DNA from 4 places in the Bacillus sp. WC2503 genome. Region 4 is predicted to be linked to each of the others. Evidence: riboswitches for the same ligand, from Rfam matches in the RefSeq annotation. Region 4 holds a riboswitch; each other region holds the start of a gene.
The links. A riboswitch is a leader RNA that binds a small molecule or an ion and turns the genes downstream of it on or off. The one in region 4 is predicted to bind thiamine pyrophosphate.

Region 1 (5,561 bases), 3.9 Mb from region 4:
GTGCTTCTTGTTCTTCAAATAATAATTTAAACTTTTTCTCAAGCGCGATTTGAGCTGCTACACTTTTCTCAGCTTCTTGTACATCCGCTTGCATATCGCGTAAATATTGATCCGTCATCTTAACTGGATCTTCCGCTTTTTCAATTAATGAATACACATTTGACATTGTTAAATCTCGTAATCGTTTAAATACAGACATCCAAATTCCTCCTATGATATACCTCATATTTCAAATTCACTACTTGGAAAACTTAAAAATCTCCCTTTACAGTAAAGAATATTCATTTTTACAGCCTATGTGTTTATTATAACAAAACTAATATGTCCTTACATGTTATTTCCAAAATATAACCAATATAATATGACATTCCAGATATAACATTGTATTCCTAATATATTATATTACCAATATATTATAATTAAAACCATCAAAAATTGACTTATTTTTATTTACTTTCACTAAATTACATTATTGTAATGTTACTGTAAGCTAACTCGATAGTTACATTCCGATATTTCTTATACACTAATACCAGAAGCAACAAACAAGCTTCTCAAACTGTAAGAACTAATACAAAAACTGTATTTACTATAAAACATATGACAAGGAGAAATCATCATGAAAAAATTAGTAGGAATCGGATTAGCAGCAGCAATTTCATTCGGAGCATTATCAGGTTGTTCTTTATTAGGAGAAAAGGCAAACGGCTTTGTATTGTACGGATCAGAAGAGCAAGTAACACAAATTGCAGATAAAAACAAAAAAGAAGTGAAAGAAAAAGACTTCTATAAAATGAAACTTACAACGTTAGAAGATAAAAAAGTTCTTGTAATGGATAAAAAAACTGGTGAAGAACTAGTGAAGAAAGAGTTACTTAGCAAAGTGGATGCAAAAGACGACACGAAACCACTTGATAAATTACCAGCTGTAACAACAGAACAAGGTGTATTATTCGCAAAAAACAAAGTTGAAAATGCTAAAATCGATGGCGCGAAATTAAAATATGAAGGCAACATAATTATCGGAAGTGGCCGTGCATATGCAGATATGTTCGCGATTGTTGATGATGCAACTTACAACAATGTAAAAGGTGAAGAAAAATCGGTGGGTGTATTAAAATTTGATAAGGACCCGAGTAAAGAATTCCCTGGCAAAAATGGTGTAGAAACATCACAACTTGTAAAAATTAAAAAGTAAGAAAAAAGCTTTGCGAGATTCGCAAAGCTTTTTTTCTACTTGTGAGCGATTTGCTCCATATCCGGACTACAAGTTTGCGACTGGCATGACTTATTTAAAGAACATGCTGCGCATTTTCCTTTTTTACTTCTTTTTACGAAATTAACTAACGTATATGCTGCATAACCAAAAATGATAGCTCCAATTATAATATTGACCATCATCATACATCTCCTTTTAGAATCCGAGTAAAGATCCAACTTGGTATATAATAAGCGTTAATACATAAGCAACTACGAGCGGATAAACGACTGAGAAAATCGTCCATTTCGCTGATCCTGTTTCACGTTTAATAACAGCTACTGTCGCTAAGCACGGAACGTATAATAAAATAAAGAACATAAATGCATACGCTGATAATGCTGTATAATGTGCTCCCATTACGTTTCCAAGCACATCTTCTTTAACCGCATAAATAATCGCCATTGTAGAAACGACAACTTCTTTCGCTAAAAATCCTGTTAAAAGGGATGCTGCAGCTTGCCACGTTCCAAAGCCTAGCGGTGCAAATAGCGGTGCGATAAATCCACCAATCATCGCTAAGTAACTGTCTCCCATATCAACACCAAATCCTGATGGACCTGCATAATTTAATAGCCAAATGACAACCGAACCACCAAAGATGAATGTACCAGCTTTACGAACAAACCCTTTCCCTTTTTCCCATGTGCTAAGCCATAACGTTTTCGCTTGTGGCACGCGGTAAGGCGGTAGTTCAATGACGAAAATAGATTTTTCCGCTTTTAAAATAGTAAGAGACATTATTTTTGTAACTAATAACGCAAGGACAATCCCTGCAACGTATAAAGAGAACACAACAGTTGCCTGACTATGAGGGAAGAACACTCCCGCAAATAATGCATATACAGGTAAACGTGCTGAACAAGACATAAATGGTGTTACTAAAATTGTAAGTAAACGCTCTTTCTCCTGTTCAATCGTTCTCGCTGCCATAATACCTGGAACGTTACAGCCAAAACCGATAATCATCGGAATAAAGGCTTTTCCATTTAAACCGAAGAACTCCATAATTCTATCCATAACAACTGCAATTCGCGCCATATACCCTGAGTCTTCTAATAATGAAATGAAAAAGAATAGTGCAAAGATTTGTGGAACGAATACTAACACAGCACCAACACCGGCAATAATACCTTCTGTAACAAGCGCTTGAATAAAATCAGAAGCTCCAATACTTGTAAGTCCAGCCGTCACCCAATCCGTAAGCTGGCCACCAAAAAACTCATCTAACATATCCGATAAAGGTGTACCAATCCAAGTAAACGTAACCTGAAAAATAAAAAACATAACTGCTAAAAAGATTGGAAGTCCTAAAATTTTATGTGTAATTAATCTATCAATTTTTTCTGAAAAAGGAATTTTTCCTTCTTTCTCATGCTTCATAACATTTGTTTTTAACTTTTCAATATACGCTTCACGAGTTTTGTAAATGTGCTCTTCTAACGTACAATCAAGTTTTCCTTCTAAGCGAGATCGAATGGCTATGAGTTCCTTATAAATTGGTAATGCTTTTATTTCTTTTTCTACTACTTCGTTATTGCTTAAAAATTGAAGTGCTAACCATCTCGGATGCTCGTAATTCACTGTCTCTAAAAGAGCAGTTACTTCTCCAATTCCTTCATCCATTTGTACACCATATGAAATAAGGAATGGCTTTTTCTCTTTTTTGTCATTTTCTTTAAGAGTCGTAAGCAGTTCTTCACAGCCTTTTCCACTTCTTGCAACGACAGGCACAACTGTTACACCTAATAGTTCTGATAATCGTTTTACATCAATTACAATTCCTCTTTGCTTCGCCACATCAACCATGTTTAAACCAATTGAGACTGGCTTACCAAATTCAAGTAACTGCAACGTTAAATGCATATTTCTTTCAAACTGCGAGGAATCTACGATATTTAACATATGATTAAATTCTTCTGTTAATAGAAAGTTTGTTACAACACCTTCATCACGTGAAACTGGATTTAAATCATAAACACCTGGTAAATCAATTAATGTTCCTTGTCTATCTTTTAATTTACCAACCTTCTTTTCTACTGTTACACCGCTCCAGTTTCCTACATATTCATAAGAACCAGTAAGTGCATTAAATAATGATGTCTTCCCTGTATTCGGATTCCCTAGCAAAGCTACCTTATTCACGCTAATTCCACCTTTATCATTTTCGCGTCACAATGACGAATACTAATTAACTGTCCACGACACTCCAATGTACAAGGACCTTTAAACATCGCTTTCTGTTTCAGGCGAAGTTCGCTTCCTTCAGCAAGACCGAAAGCAGCTAGTCTACGCTTTAATAGCTGATCTAAAGACTGAATACTTTTTACTAACACTTTCTCTCCAATTTTAATATCTACTAAGCTCATAACCTTCCCCCTCAGAAGAGAATGATAATTATTTTCAAAAAAATTATACCACACCCAATTTCTCTTGTACTATACCCTTTTGCTTCATATTTATTAACATTTCGCTACAATTGTATTTCAATTATTGTCATACTGTATTCGTTTGCCATTCTCATCCATTTCGCTTACAATAAACAATAGCAAATAAAGAATCTCGTTATCACTGGGGGAGCCATGCCGCTGAGAGGGAACACTTCGTTCCGACCCTTCGAACCTGTTAGTTAATGCTAACGCAGGGATTGTGCAAACGTCCGAAATACATACCTCATTTTTATTTACGTATTTCGTATCCTCCTATGATATCTATTCTTTTTTGTACAACTTGGATTTAGGGGGAGACAACATGCGTAACACTAATTTACAAGCGATGATCGAATCTGCTATTCTTGCAGCCTTCGCCATGGTCATCGACATTTTACCATTATCAATTAAACTTCCAACAGGCGGTTCTATCTCATTCGCTATGATTCCTATTTTTATTATTGCTTACCGCTGGGGCTTTAAATCAGCTTTCTTAGGTGGTTTAGTTTGGGGACTGTTACAAATTGTCGTAGGTGATGCCTACATTTTAACACCAGTTCAAGCATTCATTGAGTACTTCATTGCCTTTGCTTTTATCGGATTTGCCGGGTTATTCTATCGTCCAATTCAAAATGCACTTTTAGCATCTAATGCGAATGGCAACGAACAATCAAACTTAAGTAGCCATAAAGATAAACCTTCATCAAAACAAAACCAAGGAAAGAAAGTAATTGGATTCATTATCGTTGCTACATTTATCGGTAGTCTAGCTCGTTACTTCTGTCACTTTATTGCCGGTATTATTTTCTGGGGACAATATGCACCGAAAGGTCAATCAGCTGTGCTATATTCATTAATCGTAAATGGCAGCACAATGCTTGGTTCTTTTATTCTATGTACAGTTTTACTTATATTTTTATTTATCACTTCACCACGCTTATTCAAAAGCATCAATGCTTATCAAATAAATGCAAACAAAAAGGGCGCTTAACTAGCGCCCTTTTTTATATCAAAATTCTCAATGAGTAATATCGATAATAAATACAATAAATGCACAAAGAAAAATAAATACCATCACACCTAGTAAATTGCTATTCATGGCTAATCTACTCCTTACATAACCTCTTTTTCTAACAAGATTATATCTCTTAAAAATAAAGATTAGGTAAAGATAATATGAAAATAACTTAAAAAAAAGCGTAGCATGTATGATCTACGCTTTTTTCAGTAAGTAGAAGTAAAATAACACACCATCTTCTGTATTCTTTACCCCATATTCAGCATCGTGCAGTTCTAAAATATTCTTTGAAATAGCAAGCCCAAGCCCTGTTCCACCTTGTGAACGATGACGTGCTGCATCCACGCGATAAAAACGATCCCAAATTTTATCTAATTGCTCTTCTTCAATATGAGTACCTTTATTTTCAATACACACTTTTATACGATTTTTCTCATCTATTGTAGAAATAATAATATCCTCTTTATTCGGTGTATAACGTATGGCATTCGTAATGAAGTTCACGATGACTTGTTCAATCCGGCCTTGATTTGCGACTACTTCAAATGGACCTATATTTTTATGAACACGAAGTTCTTTTTTCTCTATTTCTACAGAAAGGTGTTCACATATATCTTCAATTACTGTATCGATATAAAATGAATCCATTTTCATTTTATATGTACCTGACTCAAATTTAGCTAACTCAAGCATATCTAAAATTAACGTATCCATTTTATCTACTTCTCGTTCCATCGCTTGAAAATAGTACTCTTTTTTATGTTCAGCTACCCCATCCTTTAAAATAGAAATACAGCTTTTCATAATACTTAACGGTGTTTTTAATTCATGTGAAACACCAGAAATGAATTCCTTC
Region 2 (5,561 bases), 1.8 Mb from region 4:
GATACGACTGAAGTAGAAAAAAGTTTACGTGAAAAGGATTTTGATTTTGCGTATTTAATTCCTTCTTATCATAATCCAACTGGTATTGTTACAAGTTCGGAAAAAAGAACGGAATTGATGAGGTTATTTTCGAAATATAAGGTTCCTATTATAGAGGACGGATTTAATGAAGAATTACGTTATTCAGGTTCACATTTATCGCCACTATTAACTTTTGCAGGGGCTGGTAATAATGTGATTTATATTAGTAGCTTTTCGAAGGTACTTTTCCCTGGTTTACGTGTAGGGTGGATTATTGCCGATAAAGAACTGATTCATTATTTAGAAAGTGTTAAAAGAGCAAGAACCATTCACACATCTACGTTAGATCAAGCTGTTTTGTTTCAATATTTACATGAAGGATATTTTGAAAAATATTTAAAAAAGGCAAGATCTGTTTACAAGAAAAAATATGAGTTAGCCGTTGGGGCTTGCAATCAGTATATTCCGTTTAAAAGGATGACTGGAGATGGCGGACTTCATTTGTTTATAGAGTTGGAAGAGAAAATTCACGCTCGCACACTTTTACAAAAGTGTTATGAGAAAGGTGTAACGTTTTCTCCTGGAGATGTTTTTTATTCTGATGGAGGGGGAGCGAATACATTCCGCTTAGGTTTTTCACGTTTGAAGGAGAAAGAAATAGTTAGTGGGATTCAAATAATTGGTGAAACTTTAAAAAATGAAACTTGGAGTTGAGAAAATGAGAATTGGCGTTATTATGGGAGGAGTATCCTCTGAAAAACAAGTATCAATTATGACTGGAAATGAAATGATTGCACATTTAGATAAAAATAAGTATGAAATCGTTCCAATTACGTTAAATGAAAAAATGGATTTAATTGAAAAAGCGAAAGACATTGATTTTGCATTGCTAGCATTACACGGAAAATACGGAGAAGATGGTACGGTTCAAGGGACGCTTGAGAGTTTAGGTATTCCATATAGTGGCAGCAATATGTTATCTAGCGGTATATGTATGGATAAAAATATTTCGAAAAAGATTTTGCGTTATGAAGGAGTAGAAACACCAGATTGGATTGAACTTACAAAAATGGCGGATCTAAAGCTTGATGATTTAGATAAGTTAGGATTTCCGTTAGTGGTAAAACCAAACTCTGGCGGCTCGAGTGTTGGCGTAAAGATCGTCAATGATAAAAATGAATTGATCTCAATGCTGGAAACTGTATTCGAATGGGATTCTGAAGTAGTAATTGAGAAGTATATAAAAGGTGACGAGATTACTTGTTCAATTTTTGATGGTAAACATTTACCTATCGTTTCAATTCGACATGCAGCTGAGTTTTTTGACTACAATGCAAAATACGATGATGTTAGTACAATTGAAGAAGTTATTGAACTTCCAACTGAAATTAAGGAACGTGTAAATAAAGCGTCATTGGCTTGTTATAAAGCATTAAAATGTAGTGTTTATGCAAGGGTTGATATGATGGTGAAGGACGGAATTCCATATGTAATGGAGGTTAATACATTACCAGGGATGACCCAATCAAGTTTACTGCCAAAAAGTGCAGATGCCGCGGGGATTAATTATAGTAAACTATTAGATATGATAATTGAAACTTCATTAAGAGTGAGGAAAGAAGAAGGTTTTTAAGATAATTATACAATTAAAACTTTTGATAGTTCCACGAAGTATGCTATGATAATTACAATACGACAACTAAATATTTATCCACTAGGGGGGCCTTTTGTAGGCTGAGATCAAACATAATTTTGAGACTCTTAGTACCTGATCTGGTTAATACCAGCGTAGGGAAGTGGGAAGACGATTATATTTAAAGAATACATTAATATTGTCTATTTCACTTTCTTTACGCCTGTAAAGAAAGTTTTTTTTGTTTTACAGATTTAATAACTGTGGATAAATACATATATTTTATACATTATTGGAGGAATTTAAATGACTTTTTCACAAACATTACGTAAAGAAGTAGATTCTATTTGGGAGGCAAGTTTTCATCATCCTTTTGTAAAAAAACTTGGTGAAGGTACGTTAGATTTGGCAAGTTTTCGTTATTACGTACTTCAAGATTCATATTATTTAAGTCATTTTGCTAGAGTACAAACTTTAGGAGCTGCAAAGGCTCTTGAATTAGAAACGACAGCTCGCATGGCACACCATGCTCAAAATACATACGAGGCAGAATTATCATTACATGAGAATTTCGCAAAGAAATTAGGAATTACGGAAGAAGAAAAAGGTCATTTTATCCCTGCCCCAACTGCATATGCGTATACTTCACATATGTACCGTGCGGCGTATGAAGGGCATTTAGGGGATATTATCGCAGCAATTTTACCTTGCTACTGGCTATATTATGAAATTGGTGAACGTTTAAAAGAATGTCAGCCAGAAGAGCCGATTTATAAAGAGTGGATTTCTGCTTATGGATCTGATTGGTTCCGTACTTTAGTTGAAGAGCAAATTACACGATTAGATACTATCGCTGAACAAGTGACAGAGTCTGATCGGAAGCGTATGAAACAGCATTTCATTATTAGTAGTCAATATGAATATTCATTTTGGGAAATGGCTTATACATTAGAAAAATGGCCAGTGGATACAGAAGTAAAAGATGTAATTGGATAAAGAGTAGAGGTATTGTTATACATATGTATGGATAATACCTCTTTATATGATTTCAAAAAAGGGGTATCGCAAAAAAGACGTATCAATCTAAGTGCGTCTTTTTTTCAATTTTCTTCAATTAGCAATTTCATGGAGAGCTTGCTGAAAAAGTAGAATGAAAAGCCCTAATCAGGGCTTTTTTTGTAGGAATTTCTTAACCGTCATTGAGTCCTGTCACTAGTAGGTGTTTTGACGCTACGACGGACTAAATCGATTATTCGGCTAGTGAAGTATATAAAAAAGTTAGGAATATCTGAAGGTGCTCTCAGAAAGTATATGGAAGTGTTATAACGAGAGGCATTTACAGTACAGAAAAATCTAAGCGGCATACGGGAATACGTAGGATACGGCATCATGGTTATTGAGAAATGAATTGAACTTAGTAAGCATGAAGATATGACGCAAGCATTCACATTTTATAATTTCTATTTATAAAAATGAGCCCATAGTAAAAATAGGTATATGAACAAGGTGCACCGTCTAGTGATAGGTCATACTTTATAGGTGTACGTATTGAACTTAGTTTATAGCGTTATTTCTACTTAGATTTAACGAACAGAAATATTGGAAAGCATCGATGAGGTTAAAGTTTATAAACGGAGGTCATGAAAATGAATAAGTTTCAACAAGAACTACAAGCGTTAAGCCTTAATGATTACCAGTCTGGAAATATTGTGTATTGGGACCAGCAAAACCAATATCCATACTACTATTTTGAAGATGCTGCTCGTCGCTGTGGCGGTTGCGGTCGTTGTGGCGGTTGTGGAGGTCGTTGTGGTGGTGGTGGATTCCGTTGTGGTGGATTCCGTTGTATTGGTTGTTTTGGTTGTGGCGGCTGTGGCGGTTGTGGTGGTTGTTCTAATTGTTTTAATGGTTTTAATGGTATCACTGATACTACTGGTACTATTGTAACATATGAATATTGATAAGAGAGAAAAGGAATCTACTTTGTAAAGCGTTATACAATTTTATAAAAGAGATAAATCAAAACACACGTAGCATCTTTTAATTTAGAGAGATAATTTATCCAACCTTTTATAAACATTGTGACTTTATTTCAAATCAAAAATCGAATGTCTTTTTATGTTTTATACTCTTGACGCACTCTTTGACTTTTATAAGCAGATTTATTGCACCAGAACCAAAAAGAAGAGCTGCTATCAGCCCTTCTTTCTCTTTTCTTTTTAAGATTGTAATTCTTATAGCCTGTATAATATCTGTCCATAAATGCAACCATGTCACCAAAGAATCCCCATTTACCTACATTTATCCAACCTTTAACAACTGCCGATTTTAATGCTTTTTTCCCCGCATCTTTACGATCTTTTGCTGTTATATCTGATTTTCTGCTCATTCTCATACTTTATATGAAATATGTGAAAATCAGTATGAATGGTGGAAGTGAGCGCAACTTTAAAAGCTATTTATTGGGATTAACAAATTTAATAATCTATTTTTATTACTATTGATTAATTTTGAAACGTAACAAAACTACGTAACTGTTTGTATAAAATGCACTGCTCTAGTATTCAAAATTTAGAACATGGAATAGGGTGCTTTGTTTCTACAAGCTGTTTTTGTTTTACTTCATATTACGATTTATAGACCGGGAATTACACTTTAAATGTTTATTACTGTAGCAGTTATGTTTCTTTCACTAATAGTGTTAGTGGATGTACCAATTCCCGTGGCATTCAGAGATAGCCTGTATACATAAGTACCAGGGGGAGGCGTATCTATCCAGACTATTGAAACGTTGTGTGTTAAATTTGTTGAAACATTTACTGGTTTTTAAATATCTTCTTGAAGCTCCATCTGAACCGCAATAGTAAAGACGCCTCTTTTTAGAGCGAGAATTGAAGATACAGTAAATTCTGTAAGGGGACTTAGGGAAACATAATCAGATCTGAAAACTCCTTCTAACTTTACTATTTGATTAACGCCTACACTAATAGCTGGTAATACGAGGTTAGTTGGGCTAGTTGCAGGAATATGACTTTGGTTAAATGTAACTGAAACAATGCCAGGTGGTCCGGTGTTACCGGTCGGTCTAGTAGGGAATTGAAAAGGTTGCATAGGTGGGAGTGTTGGTCCAATCGAATTCTGGTTTAATGCAGCAGAAGATAAAAACTCGTCCAATATAATTCACCTCTAAAAAATTTATATTACTGATAGTAAATGTAGGCGTTGAGCAAAGTGACATGGACAAGCGGTTGTATGTTAAAAATTAAACAAAATAGTTATTTTATTAAAGAAAAAACATGCACAAAAATTGCGCATGTATAATAAAAAGCTATTTCTTGTCTATGTAAATATATGATTGGCTTATACAAACCGTGAGTGTGTTTGAGAAAAATGGTTATTTATTAACAAATATAAAGAGCGCTTTTAAGGCGCTCTTTAACCAAAACTAATATTAAAAAAGAATACCGCATGATATTTTATGTATGTTCTTAATAAATGTGCGGTTTTTAAACAAAATCCTTATTTTATCTTAAATAAAAAGAGCACACATATAAGCGTGCTCTCAAATAAGAAAGGTAGAATGCTATGAATGGAAAGCCTCGATAGAATAACATATGCTTGTCCGGTTTAAATGTGAGAAGTTTTTAATAAAAACGCTATTTTAGTAAGGAACAAGTTTAAAAGGGAACAACACTTGACATGTTAAAAATTATGACTGAAAGGTATTTTCATATTACCATTAGTGGGGTTTTAATTCCAATAATGGTTGTTGAGAAATAAAACCTTTATTTTGCACAACAAAGCAGCTAGCTGAAGTAGCTAATTGCTTTATTGTACAATTTTAGAAGTTCACTGGATACAGATATATGTTGTAACAAATAGTTACATCTATGGTATAAACAAATAC
Region 3 (5,561 bases), 4.3 Mb from region 4:
CTGTAATCGGTAGGGGCACCCCCCGCTAATTATTAGCTCACACTAATCGGGAAAAGGACACTTGCAAATTGCAAGTGTCCTTTTTTTAAACAAACGTTTGTTTAAAATTAAGCTTTCAGCACTTTAATTCCTTTTACAATGTTCCAGATGAAGTAGTATAAGCTGATGATTCCGCAAATAGCTAAGACAATCATTGCTCCAATTCCAAGTGTTACATCTGGTTGGTCCGATCCGATACCCATAATTCCTAAAATGGCTACGCCGATAAATGTAGCGATACTTGGAATGATATGTGTCCATAGAGCACGTTTTGCATGTGGCTTTGTTTCAGCATCCCCCACAATCCAAACGATGATTGGGAATAAGATAGGGGCAAATAGTACACTAAAGTATGATAAAGCAGCTAGTATTTTGTTTCCATTCATATATATCACCTCATAAATAATTTCCGTTGTTATACTATTATTATGCAGTAATTTTTACAAGCTTACTATCGATGAACATTACAAGAACGTGACGATTTTGTAAGATTTTTTCTTTAAATAATAAAATTTTCAAAAAAATCTTTTTTTATGGAAAACGCTGTGATAAAGTATAAATGGGATTAGATGAAAACGTTTTCTTGAACGTTTTTTATTTTTAGACTTAAAGGTATGATGACCTGATAGTCTATTGATGAGGTTATTCTATTTAAAAGGGGATTCTTTAGGGGGAGAGAACAATGAACACATGGACACAAGTTTATGATCCGTTCGGTAACATTTGGATTTCGGCAGCAGTCGCACTTATTCCAATCATCTTTTTTTTCTTAGCTTTAGCAGTTTTCCGCATGAAGGGGTATGTGGCAGGGTTTATTACAGTTGTACTTACAATTTTAGTAGCGTTATTCGCTTATAAAATGCCGTTTACGATGGCGATGGCAGCAACCGGATACGGTTTTTTATACGGACTATGGCCAATTGCTTGGATTATCATTATGTCGGTATTTTTGTATAAAATTTCCGTAAAAACAGGTCAATTCGATGTCATTCGTGCATCTGTATTATCTATTACAAATGATCACCGTTTACTCGTTATTTTAATTGGTTTTTCATTCGGAGCATTTTTAGAAGGGGCTGCGGGATTCGGTGCACCAGTAGCAATCACGGCAGCGCTTCTAGCAGGTCTCGGATTAAATCCTTTATATGCGGCTGGTCTTTGTTTAATCGCAAATACTGCACCGGTAGCATTCGGAGCGATGGGAATTCCGATTACAGTTGCTGGACAAGTAACGGGTATTGATCCACATAAAATCGGACAAATGGCTGGACATCAGTTACCGTTTCTATCATTATTTGTTCCGTTCTTCATCGTATTTTTAATGGATGGGTTTAAAGGGGTAAAACAAACGTGGCCTGCGTTACTTGTAGCAGGTAGTTCATTTGCAATTACACAGTTTATTACAGCAACGTTTCTAGGGCCGGAGCTTCCGGATATTACGTCAGCACTTGTAAGTTTAGTGAGTTTAGCGCTGTTCTTAAAAGTTTGGCAGCCGAAAGAAATCTATCAATCTAAACAAGCAAATAGTGAAGTAGCGGCAACAACGACGACATCTATGCCAAAACTCACAATAGGAAAAGTAGTGAAAGCATGGTCTCCGTTCATTATTTTAACGGTTATGGTAGTTGTTTGGAGCCAAAGCTTCTTTAAATCTTTATTTGCTCCAGGAGGCGCTTTAGAAAGTCTTGTATTTAAGTTTGAAGTTCCAGGCTTACACAATTTAGTAATGAAAGCAGAGCCGATAGTAAATAAACCAACGCCTTATGAAGCAATTTTGAAATTAGATGTTTTATCAGCGACTGGAACGGCAATTTTAATTGCTTGTATTATTTCTATCTTTATTTTGAAAATGAGTGCAAAAGATGCAGTAGCGACATTTAAAGAAACGTTAAACGAACTTAAGATGCCAATTCTATCTATCGGATTCGTATTAGGATTCGCATTTATCGCAAACTATTCTGGTCTATCTTCTACATTAGCGCTAGCGCTAGCAGGAACTGGCGGACTATTCCCTTTCTTCTCACCATTCCTAGGTTGGATTGGTGTATTCTTAACAGGATCCGATACGTCTGCGAACGCACTGTTCTCGAATTTACAAGCAATTACGGCGCAGCAAGTTGGCGTATCTGAAGTACTTCTCGTTGCGGCAAATACAACAGGTGGTGTAACAGGTAAGATGATTTCTCCGCAATCGATTGCAATTGCTTGTGCTGCAGTTGGACTTGCCGGAAAAGAGTCGGATTTGTTCCGTTTTACAGTGAAGCATAGTTTGTTCTTCGTTATTATCGTTGGTATTATGACGTATGTACAGGCATATTATTTAACGTGGATGATTCCATAAACAATAAAAGAAATAAACTTTTCATTTTTCAGATTATCGTGTATGATGAGAAAGTATTGAAAATTAAATCAGTGATAAACTAGGGGTGCCTAACGTATGCGTAGGCTGAGAGAGAAGCGCGTGAACTTCTTAACCCTTTGGACCTGATCTGGCTCGTACCAGCGTAGGGAAGTTAGCGGCTTTACATAATGATGTCTTTTATGAGCCAGGTCCTTATTTTTTTATGGACCTGGCTCTTTTTGTTTTGGCATACGCTGGCCATATCTCGTCCTTGTCACGTACAGGGGGGCAACAAAGGTTATGAAACAATCTGTTTCAGCTGAACAAATTGAATTGAAATCGAGTTTACCAGGAAGTAAGAAAGTGTATGTAGATGGACCACGGGAAGGTATGAAAGTACCGATGCGTGAGATTGCACAAAGCGATACGAATGGTGTCCAAAATCCGCCCATCCGTGTGTATGATACGAGTGGTCCTTATACGGATCCGGCCTATAAAGTGGAGCTGGAAAAGGGGATTCCAACGCCGCGTCATTCTTGGGTCATGGAGCGCGGGGATGTAGAGGCATACGAAGGGCGTGAAGTAAAACCAGAGGATGACGGTGTGAAAGTGGCTTCGAAACATACACCTGTTTTCCCGCAAATGGATCGTAAGCCGCTTAGAGCGAAGGAAGGTGCAAATGTTACGCAAATGCACTATGCGCGTAATGGCATTATTACGTCTGAGATGGAGTATGTTGCGATTCGTGAAGGAGTGGAGCCTGAGTTTGTTCGTAAGGAAATTGCAGAAGGTCGTGCGATTTTACCAGCGAATATTAACCATCCGGAAGCAGAACCGATGATTATCGGACGTAACTTTCATGTGAAGGTAAATGCAAATATCGGAAACTCTGCTGTATCTTCTTCTATTGCAGAAGAAGTAGAGAAGATGACATGGGCAACGCGCTGGGGTGCAGATACGATTATGGATTTATCTACAGGTAAAAATATTCATACGACGCGCGAATGGATTATTCGTAATGCTCCTGTACCGGTTGGAACTGTGCCCATTTATCAAGCGCTTGAGAAAGTAAACGGAATTGCAGAAGATTTAACGTGGGAAGTGTACCGTGATACGTTAATTGAGCAAGCGGAGCAAGGCGTTGATTACTTTACGATTCACGCTGGTGTATTACTTCGTTACATTCCAATTACTGCAAAACGTACGACAGGTATCGTTTCACGCGGTGGTTCGATTATGGCGCAGTGGTGTTTATTCCATCATAAAGAAAACTTCCTATATACTCATTTTGAAGAGATTTGTGAAATTATGAAGCAGTACGATGTTTCATTCTCGCTTGGAGATGGATTACGTCCAGGTTCGATTGCAGATGCAAATGACGAAGCGCAGTTCTCGGAGCTTGAAACGCTTGGTGAATTGACGAAAATCGCTTGGAAACATGATGTGCAAGTTATGATTGAAGGACCTGGACATGTACCGATGCACTTAATTAAAGAAAATATGGAGAAAGAACTTGATATTTGTCAGGGCGCGCCATTTTATACACTTGGGCCGCTAACGACAGATATTGCACCAGGATATGACCATATTACATCCGCAATTGGAGCAGCAATGATCGGCTGGTTTGGAACGGCGATGCTTTGTTATGTAACGCCGAAAGAACATTTAGGTTTACCAAATAAAGATGATGTTCGAGAAGGGGTTATTACGTATAAAATTGCAGCACATGCGGCTGATCTTGCGAAAGGGCATAAAACGGCTCATCAGCGTGATGACGCACTTTCAAAAGCACGTTTCGAATTTCGTTGGCGCGATCAATTTAATTTGTCTTTAGATCCTGAACGTGCGATGGAGTATCACGATGAAACGTTACCAGCAGAAGGAGCGAAAACAGCTCATTTTTGTTCAATGTGTGGACCGAAGTTTTGTAGTATGAGAATTTCACATGATATTCGTGAATATGCGAAAGAAAATGACTTAGAAACGACAGAAGCAATTGAAAAAGGAATGAAAGAGAAGGCGAAAGAATTTAAAGATACTGGTAGTCATTTATACCAATAACACGTTACACCTCTTTACTTGATTGATCACACTGTAGTACCTAACTTAATTATAGAAAAAGCCCCCTTTGCTAAGACGGTAGCAAAGGGGGCTTCTGTTTTCTTTATAAGGCAAAGAAGAGGTGTACCCAGTAGTATAAGAGGAATAATGTGACGACTGTTGTGAGAGGAATAACGATGAGAGATACGCTTAAATAATCTTTCCATTTTACTTTAATTTTGTTTTGTTTCAGAATATACATCCAGATGAGGGAAGCTAGTGTACCGATTGGTAATAATAGTGAACCGATGTCACTACCAATAATGTTTGCGAGGTAGATTGTTTTTAATGTGACTGGATCTAGCCCCATTTCTGTTAATGTGATTGTACCAATCATAAGGGCAGGGTGGTTATTGAAGACGTTAGAGAGGATGGATACAAGTCCGCCCATTGCAAAGCTAGCATAGAGTAAATGCTGACTTACAAGTGGCTCGAGCCATTGCACAAGTGCGGCTGTTAATCCTGCGTTGTGAAGCCCGTAAATAATGACGTACATAGAGAAGGCGAAGATTAAAATGTGCCACGGTGTCTTTTTTAAAATATCGACAGGGTTTGTTCGTAAGTAGTACCATCTCCAGATAAGAAGAACGAGGGAACCTAGCACTGCAACGATTTCGATTGGGATAGATAAGAAGGATGCAACGAACAGAAGACAGCGCATAAGGAAGACAAAACCTAATACTTTTAACATGAATTTTGTACGTTTTTGTTTCGTATCAACAGAATTGTTTCCTTTTAACGGATGGAAGTTTTTCGTGAAGAAAATTTCTTCAATATCATATGAAGAAACCGGTAATTTCTCTGGTAATTTTTTCTTTAAAACAGTGTACATGAGCCATGACATAAACAATAATCCTAATGTTGCAGGTACAAACATCATAGCAGTATGCATATAAAGAGTCATATTAACGATATTTAATGCGATTAAGTTTACGATATTACTTACACCGATTGGTGCACTAGAAGCAGTGGCGATTAAAGCACCGCTTAATAAATAAGGAATTTGTTGATGAGGCTTTAATTGAAGATTTTTCAGAAGAAGGATTAGAATTGGGGTTGTAATCAAAATACTACCGTCATT
Region 4 (5,561 bases):
GTTTACATTCTTCTATATGTGTAAGAGGGCTAAAGCACAGTCAAAAGAGCAGCTGAATAGTGATATGATGAGTCTAGCGATGTATTGTAATACTTTTGTGTATGATTTATATAGACATGACTTGTTGCGAAAGTATCGTAAGTGTACAGATTTTCTATCATATTATGGACCTAGTCAAGTAGTTTTAGCTTGTCAAAGAGCTGTACTTTCTCAAATTTCAGATCGATTAGATCCACTAAAGACAACTCATGTAGATGATTATTTATATGTGATGAAAGAAATGATGGAACATATGACAATAGGTATAATGGATCGATATAACCATTTTATCGGAAAGTTATTATCATACGTGCCATTTTTCGAAATGATTCAAGTTCCACAGCATGCATATTATTGTGAAGAATTACTGTATATTTGTAAGGGCATTGAATATAAAGAGGAAATACTACGCAATTATATATTTATACAATTACATGATTGTTTACCATCATTCTTTAAACTATTTCTTAAAAATAAGCGTTATGCGACGATTCATGATATTCTTTTCTATTGGTGTGACGATGAACAAAGAATGGGTTTAGAGAAAAAATATAATCTTAGTTTTATTTATGAAAAATATGCTTGTGGCTAAACAGTATTTTACATATGAAAAATTAATATAAATTAAAAAGGATCTCAATGTTATGTGAGATCCTTTTTTGTTAGTAAAACAAGGAGAAAGTGATTAAGATGAGAAATAGCATTCCATATAGGAGAAGTTGTGCAGTATAACTTCCTTGTATACCAAAAAAAGTATTTAGTTTTCCGTATAAATTCAATATATATTTCATTGTGTTATCTTTGAAAGATTGGTACACAGTGTCTCCTCTTTCTAAGCTTCTTGTTCATGTTTTTTATTATTAGGGACATTAATGTATCTAGCTATGAATAATAAAACAGCCATAAAGAATACGGGAATTATAGTAGATAAATAAAAGCCATTACTAATAACATTTGTTATAAGGGCACTTAATAGAAAAATAGCATTATAAACATGGGCAACTTTTTGCTTTAGTCGCACTTGAAATGACTCCATCATAATTTCTAGAGCAACAAAAGCAATGATAATAGATAAAAATACAGTGTTTGTATTGTAAATTATTAAACAACAGATTAAACCTAAAAAGGCTAAGTATTCAATGAAGAGAGGTATATTGCGTGGCATACAATTTACCTAACTAAATACGGCAGTGGATTTACTGCATTTGTTTTTTCAAAATTCCATTCTCCATTATGTAATTCGAAATGGAGGTGTTGTCCGTATGAATGACCTGTGTTACCCATATGACCTAGTAATTGTCCAGTTTGTATTTGATCACCAGCTTGTACAGTGCGATCTTTCATATGAGCATAAACTGTTGTATATAATTTCCCGTTTATTTGATGGGCGATGAACACTACATTGCCATAACTAGCTGAATAATATGATTTAATAACTTTACCTGCAGCGGCAGCTTGAATGGAGACGTTACCTTGTGCTGCAATATCTATTCCATAATGCATTTGTTCCCAGCGTATATCAAAGGTTGAGCTGATTTTTCCTTGAGTAGGGAATTTGAAAACTGCTGGAATAGCTGAAGATTGAGCTGTTTGAGCTTGTGATTGCTGTTGATTTTGTACCACATAGTGTTTGGCCACATACCCGTATCCTGTGCCAAAACGAATTTTATACCAAGTTCCTACTGTTTCTACTACTTGTATCTGTGTACCGTTTTGTAAAGAACCAAGTAGAGTACCATTTGTGCTAGCATTGCTACGTACATTTAATTTAGGTGTTGCAACAGTATATTTCGTATCATTTTGAACTGTGATTCCTTTTACTAAGGGCTGCGAACCATTAGATACGAATGCTTTTTGTACATAACCTGTTTGACCGTTATGTGAAATTTTATACCATTCGCCTTGTTCTCCTTGAATAGTCACGAACTTACCATTTGGTAATACATCTAAAATGGAAGATTCTAAATTAGGTTCAGAGCGAACGTTCAATGCATTAGCATTGACGATGTATTGATTAGTAGATTGAAGTTTGTTTTTTTGCAGAATAGCATCTTTTTGTACATAGCCTACTTTATTATTAACAGATACTTTATACCAATCCTTCGTTGTTTTAAGTATGTTAACTTTCGTATTAAAGCGAATTGTATCAAGGGATGTGCTATTTGTATTATCTTCTTTATGTAAGGCTACTTGATCGACTTTGACATATCCAGTTTTGACATTAGATAATTGTTCAGCGTTTGCTTTTTGTACATTTGTTTCGCCCATAGAAGGAAGTAATGAGGCGATTGCGACAGTAGTTGCTGTTAGAGCTGTAGCTTTCATATTCATATAATAGAGACCTCCTCTAGTTGTATAGTTAGTTGTAATTTTATTATAGTATAAAGATATAATATAGTGGGTGTATTCACATAAATGTAATATGAAATCAATATAAAAATAAATTTTTTCAGGATAATGATTCCTTTTTGTGGAATTAATTGGTATTTTATTTTACGAAATAGAATAATAATTATTATATAACTCTGTAATTTCGTTGACAATTGAGAAAATTAAAACAGTTGATGATGTCTTATTAGGGTGTTATACTGACAGTGATAATTTTATAGTTTGCTAGGAGAGCTGGTGTTGCCAGCTGAGAGTAAGACCTTAAGTCTTTGATCCTTTTCATTACCTGATCTAGATTATGCTAGCGTAGGGAAGCAATTCGGACACTAATGATGAGTCCCCGTTTCTTTGCGTATAGAAACGGGGCTTTTTTATTTGAAAATTTTATATTGAAACCACTAGGGGTGCTTTTCGTGCTGAGAGAGGAATAATCCTTAACCCTTACAACACCTGATCTAGGTAATACTAGCGAAGGGAAGTGGAACAACGAATAAACTATAATTTTATTTGTTGTAACCACTTCTGATTATAGAAGTGGTTTTTTATTTAGATACATATATTGAAGGGGGAAATAGAAATGAAATTTTGTAATAGATTGTTAGAAACTGTACAACCAGTTTGGGAGATGAGTCATAATCATCCATTTGTAGTAGGGATGGGGGATGGCACGTTAGAAAAAGATAAGTTTCAGTATTACATTATTCAAGATTATTTATATTTGTTAGATTATGCAAAGCTATATGCCATCGGTGTTGTAAAGGCAACGAATCCACAAGTAATGGGAAAATTTGCTGAACAAATTGATGGAATATTAAATGGAGAAATGACGATCCATAAACAGTATGCAAAAAGGCTTGGAATTTCTATAGAGGAGATAGAATCAGCAAAACCATCTGCTAAAAATTTAGCTTATACAAATTACATGATGTCTGTATCTCAAAATGGCACAATTGCGGAATTAATAGCAGCACTTCTTCCATGTATGTGGAGTTATTGGGAAATTGGAAAGCGTTTAAATGATATTCCTGGAGCGAGAGATCATGAGTTCTTTGGTGAGTGGATTCAAGGATATAGTTCTGAAGAATACGGTAACCTTTGTATTTGGTTAATAGATTTATTAGATGAAATGGCAATTGGAAAGTCAGAGCGAGAGCTAGAAAGATTAGAGGAGATTTTCTTATATTCCAGTCGATTTGAATATTTATTCTGGGATATGTCCTATCGTAAGGAGATGTGGGGATTTGAGGAGCAAGAACATACTACAGTTTCATAATGTTTCTTTTCATTATGATGAGAAGCCAATCATCGATGAATTAAATACTTCTATACAAGAGAAAGAGTTTGTAAGCATTATTGGGCCAAGTGGCTGCGGGAAAAGTACTCTATTTCGCCTTATTACAGGCTTAGAAGAAGTTAGTACTGGACGGATAGAGCTGACAGAAACAAAAAGTCATCCTGTAGGGTATATGCCTCAAAAAGATATGCTCCTGCCGTGGAGAACAATTATTGAGAATGCTGCTTTGCCACTAGAATGTCAGGGTGTACAGAAGAAAGAAGCACAAGTAAAGGCAAAGGAACTGTTACATAAATTTGGTTTACAAGGATACGAGGGAAAATACCCGAAAGATTTATCTGGCGGTATGAGGCAGCGCGTATCTTTTATCCGAACATTATTAACAGGCGGAGAGATATTATTGCTAGATGAACCGTTTAGCGCATTGGACGCTTTAACGAAGGCATCTTTGCAAGAATGGTTGTTTGAACAATGGAAAGAGTGGGAAAAAACAATTTTATTTATCACTCATGATGTGGAAGAAGCGTTGTTTCTTTCGAATCGAATTTTAGTGGTGGAACAGCAGCCGATAACTACTTTGACTGAACGGATTGTGCCGCTTGATCATAACAGAACACGAAAAGATTTATATAAACCGGATGTGTTAGCGCTGAAAGATGAGCTTCTTAGTATGTTACAAAGGCAGGTACTCGTATGATGAACCGATTGAAAGAATTAGTTCCTGCCATTACACTTTCTAGCATTTTACTCGTTATGTGGGAAATAGGAGCAAGAATTGTAGATGAAATGTACATTTTACCGTCACCGTCAGCAATTGTAATGAAGATATGGGAACTAAAAGACATATTATTTACGGTTCATTTACCGGCAACGTTATACGTCGTTTTAATAGGTGTTGTTATTTCTATCGTATTAGGTGTAGGGCTAGCGATGTTAATGAATGCGAGTACATGGATGGAAAGGGCATTTTATCCATTATTAGTTGCCTCACAAACGATTCCTATTACAGCGCTTGCTCCGCTTTTCGTTTTATGGTTTGGATATACCCTCTGGAGTAAGGTTGTTGTTACAGTTTTAATTACGTTTTTCCCTATTGCGGTCAATACGTATGACGGACTGCGTAGTACGAAAAAAGAATGGGAGGAGCTCTTAGTTACATATGGAGCAACGAAGAAAGATGTTTTTCTTAAGTTAAAGTTACCGTCTGCTCTTCCTTATTTTTTTTCAGCTTTAAAAATTGCAGTTCCGCTTAGTGTAATTGGGGCAGCAATCGGTGAATGGCTCGGTGCACAAGCTGGGCTTGGTTATTTCAGTAAGAGAATGATGACACAGTTAGATGGAGCTGGTGTATTTGCACCCATTGTATTGTTATCATTATTAGCTATTTTCTTCGTCATACTTATTTCCATATTAGAAAAGAAATTCATTAGTTGGAGGAAGCATTCATGAAATTTTTAAAACGCATCTTTGTGTTTACATTATTAGTTGCAATGATTGCAGGATGTTCGAGTAATTCAGCATCAGATAAAAGTAAAAAAGAGAAAGAAATAACGGTTATGCTCGATTGGTACCCAAATGCGGTACATAGCTTTATTTATGCAGCAATTGAAAAAGGCTACTTTAAAGAAGAAGGAATAAAGGTAAATATAAAATTCCCTTCTAATCCAACTGATCCATTAACTTTAGCTGCAGCAGGGAAAGTGACAGTTGGTTTGTATTATCAGCCAGATGTTGTTATGGCCAGAGCAAATGAACAAATTCCAGTGAAATCAATTGGAGCTGTCGTACGTTCACCGTTAAATCATGTCGTATCGCTGAAATCAGCAGGTATTCAATTACC

Region 1: it holds a riboswitch for thiamine pyrophosphate, as region 4 does, so the genes downstream of both, thiT (energy-coupled thiamine transporter ThiT) here and tenA (thiaminase II) in region 4, are expected to answer to the same signal.
Region 2: it holds a riboswitch for thiamine pyrophosphate, as region 4 does, so the genes downstream of both, tenA (thiaminase II) here and tenA (thiaminase II) in region 4, are expected to answer to the same signal.
Region 3: it holds a riboswitch for thiamine pyrophosphate, as region 4 does, so the genes downstream of both, thiC (phosphomethylpyrimidine synthase ThiC) here and tenA (thiaminase II) in region 4, are expected to answer to the same signal.

Annotation. Positions count from the first base shown of each region.
Region 1 is NZ_JBQYMD010000001.1:4,001,583-4,007,143, forward strand. It holds gene ACUN26_RS20615 (PspA/IM30 family protein) at 1-199, opposite strand, end outside; gene ACUN26_RS20620 (lipoprotein BA_5634 family protein) at 620-1,198, shown strand; gene ACUN26_RS20625 (FeoB-associated Cys-rich membrane protein) at 1,234-1,401, opposite strand; gene feoB (ferrous iron transport protein B) at 1,415-3,403, opposite strand; gene ACUN26_RS20635 (FeoA family protein) at 3,400-3,627, opposite strand; TPP riboswitch at 3,822-3,923, shown strand; gene thiT (energy-coupled thiamine transporter ThiT) at 4,010-4,678, shown strand; gene ACUN26_RS20645 (sensor histidine kinase) at 4,901-5,561, opposite strand, start outside.
Region 2 is NZ_JBQYMD010000001.1:1,916,602-1,922,162, forward strand. It holds gene pdxR (MocR-like pyridoxine biosynthesis transcription factor PdxR) at 1-735, shown strand, start outside; gene ddlB (D-alanine--D-alanine ligase) at 740-1,654, shown strand; TPP riboswitch at 1,728-1,833, shown strand; gene tenA (thiaminase II) at 1,961-2,650, shown strand; gene ACUN26_RS09765 (heterocycloanthracin/sonorensin family bacteriocin) at 3,295-3,615, shown strand; gene ACUN26_RS09770 (hypothetical protein) at 3,771-4,043, opposite strand; gene ACUN26_RS09775 (exosporium leader peptide-containing protein) at 4,481-4,828, opposite strand.
Region 3 is NZ_JBQYMD010000001.1:4,356,539-4,362,099, reverse strand. It holds gene ACUN26_RS22590 (DUF4870 domain-containing protein) at 108-425, opposite strand; gene lldP (L-lactate permease) at 722-2,380, shown strand; TPP riboswitch at 2,452-2,567, shown strand; gene thiC (phosphomethylpyrimidine synthase ThiC) at 2,681-4,441, shown strand; gene ACUN26_RS22575 (arsenic transporter) at 4,545-5,561, opposite strand, start outside.
Region 4 is NZ_JBQYMD010000001.1:93,675-99,235, forward strand. It holds gene ACUN26_RS00525 (DUF3965 domain-containing protein) at 1-631, shown strand, start outside; gene ACUN26_RS00530 (hypothetical protein) at 872-1,204, opposite strand; gene ACUN26_RS00535 (SH3 domain-containing protein) at 1,210-2,370, opposite strand; TPP riboswitch at 2,645-2,757, shown strand; TPP riboswitch at 2,818-2,921, shown strand; gene tenA (thiaminase II) at 3,005-3,700, shown strand; gene ACUN26_RS00545 (ABC transporter ATP-binding protein) at 3,669-4,418, shown strand; gene ACUN26_RS00550 (ABC transporter permease) at 4,418-5,170, shown strand; gene ACUN26_RS00555 (ABC transporter substrate-binding protein) at 5,167-5,561, shown strand, end outside.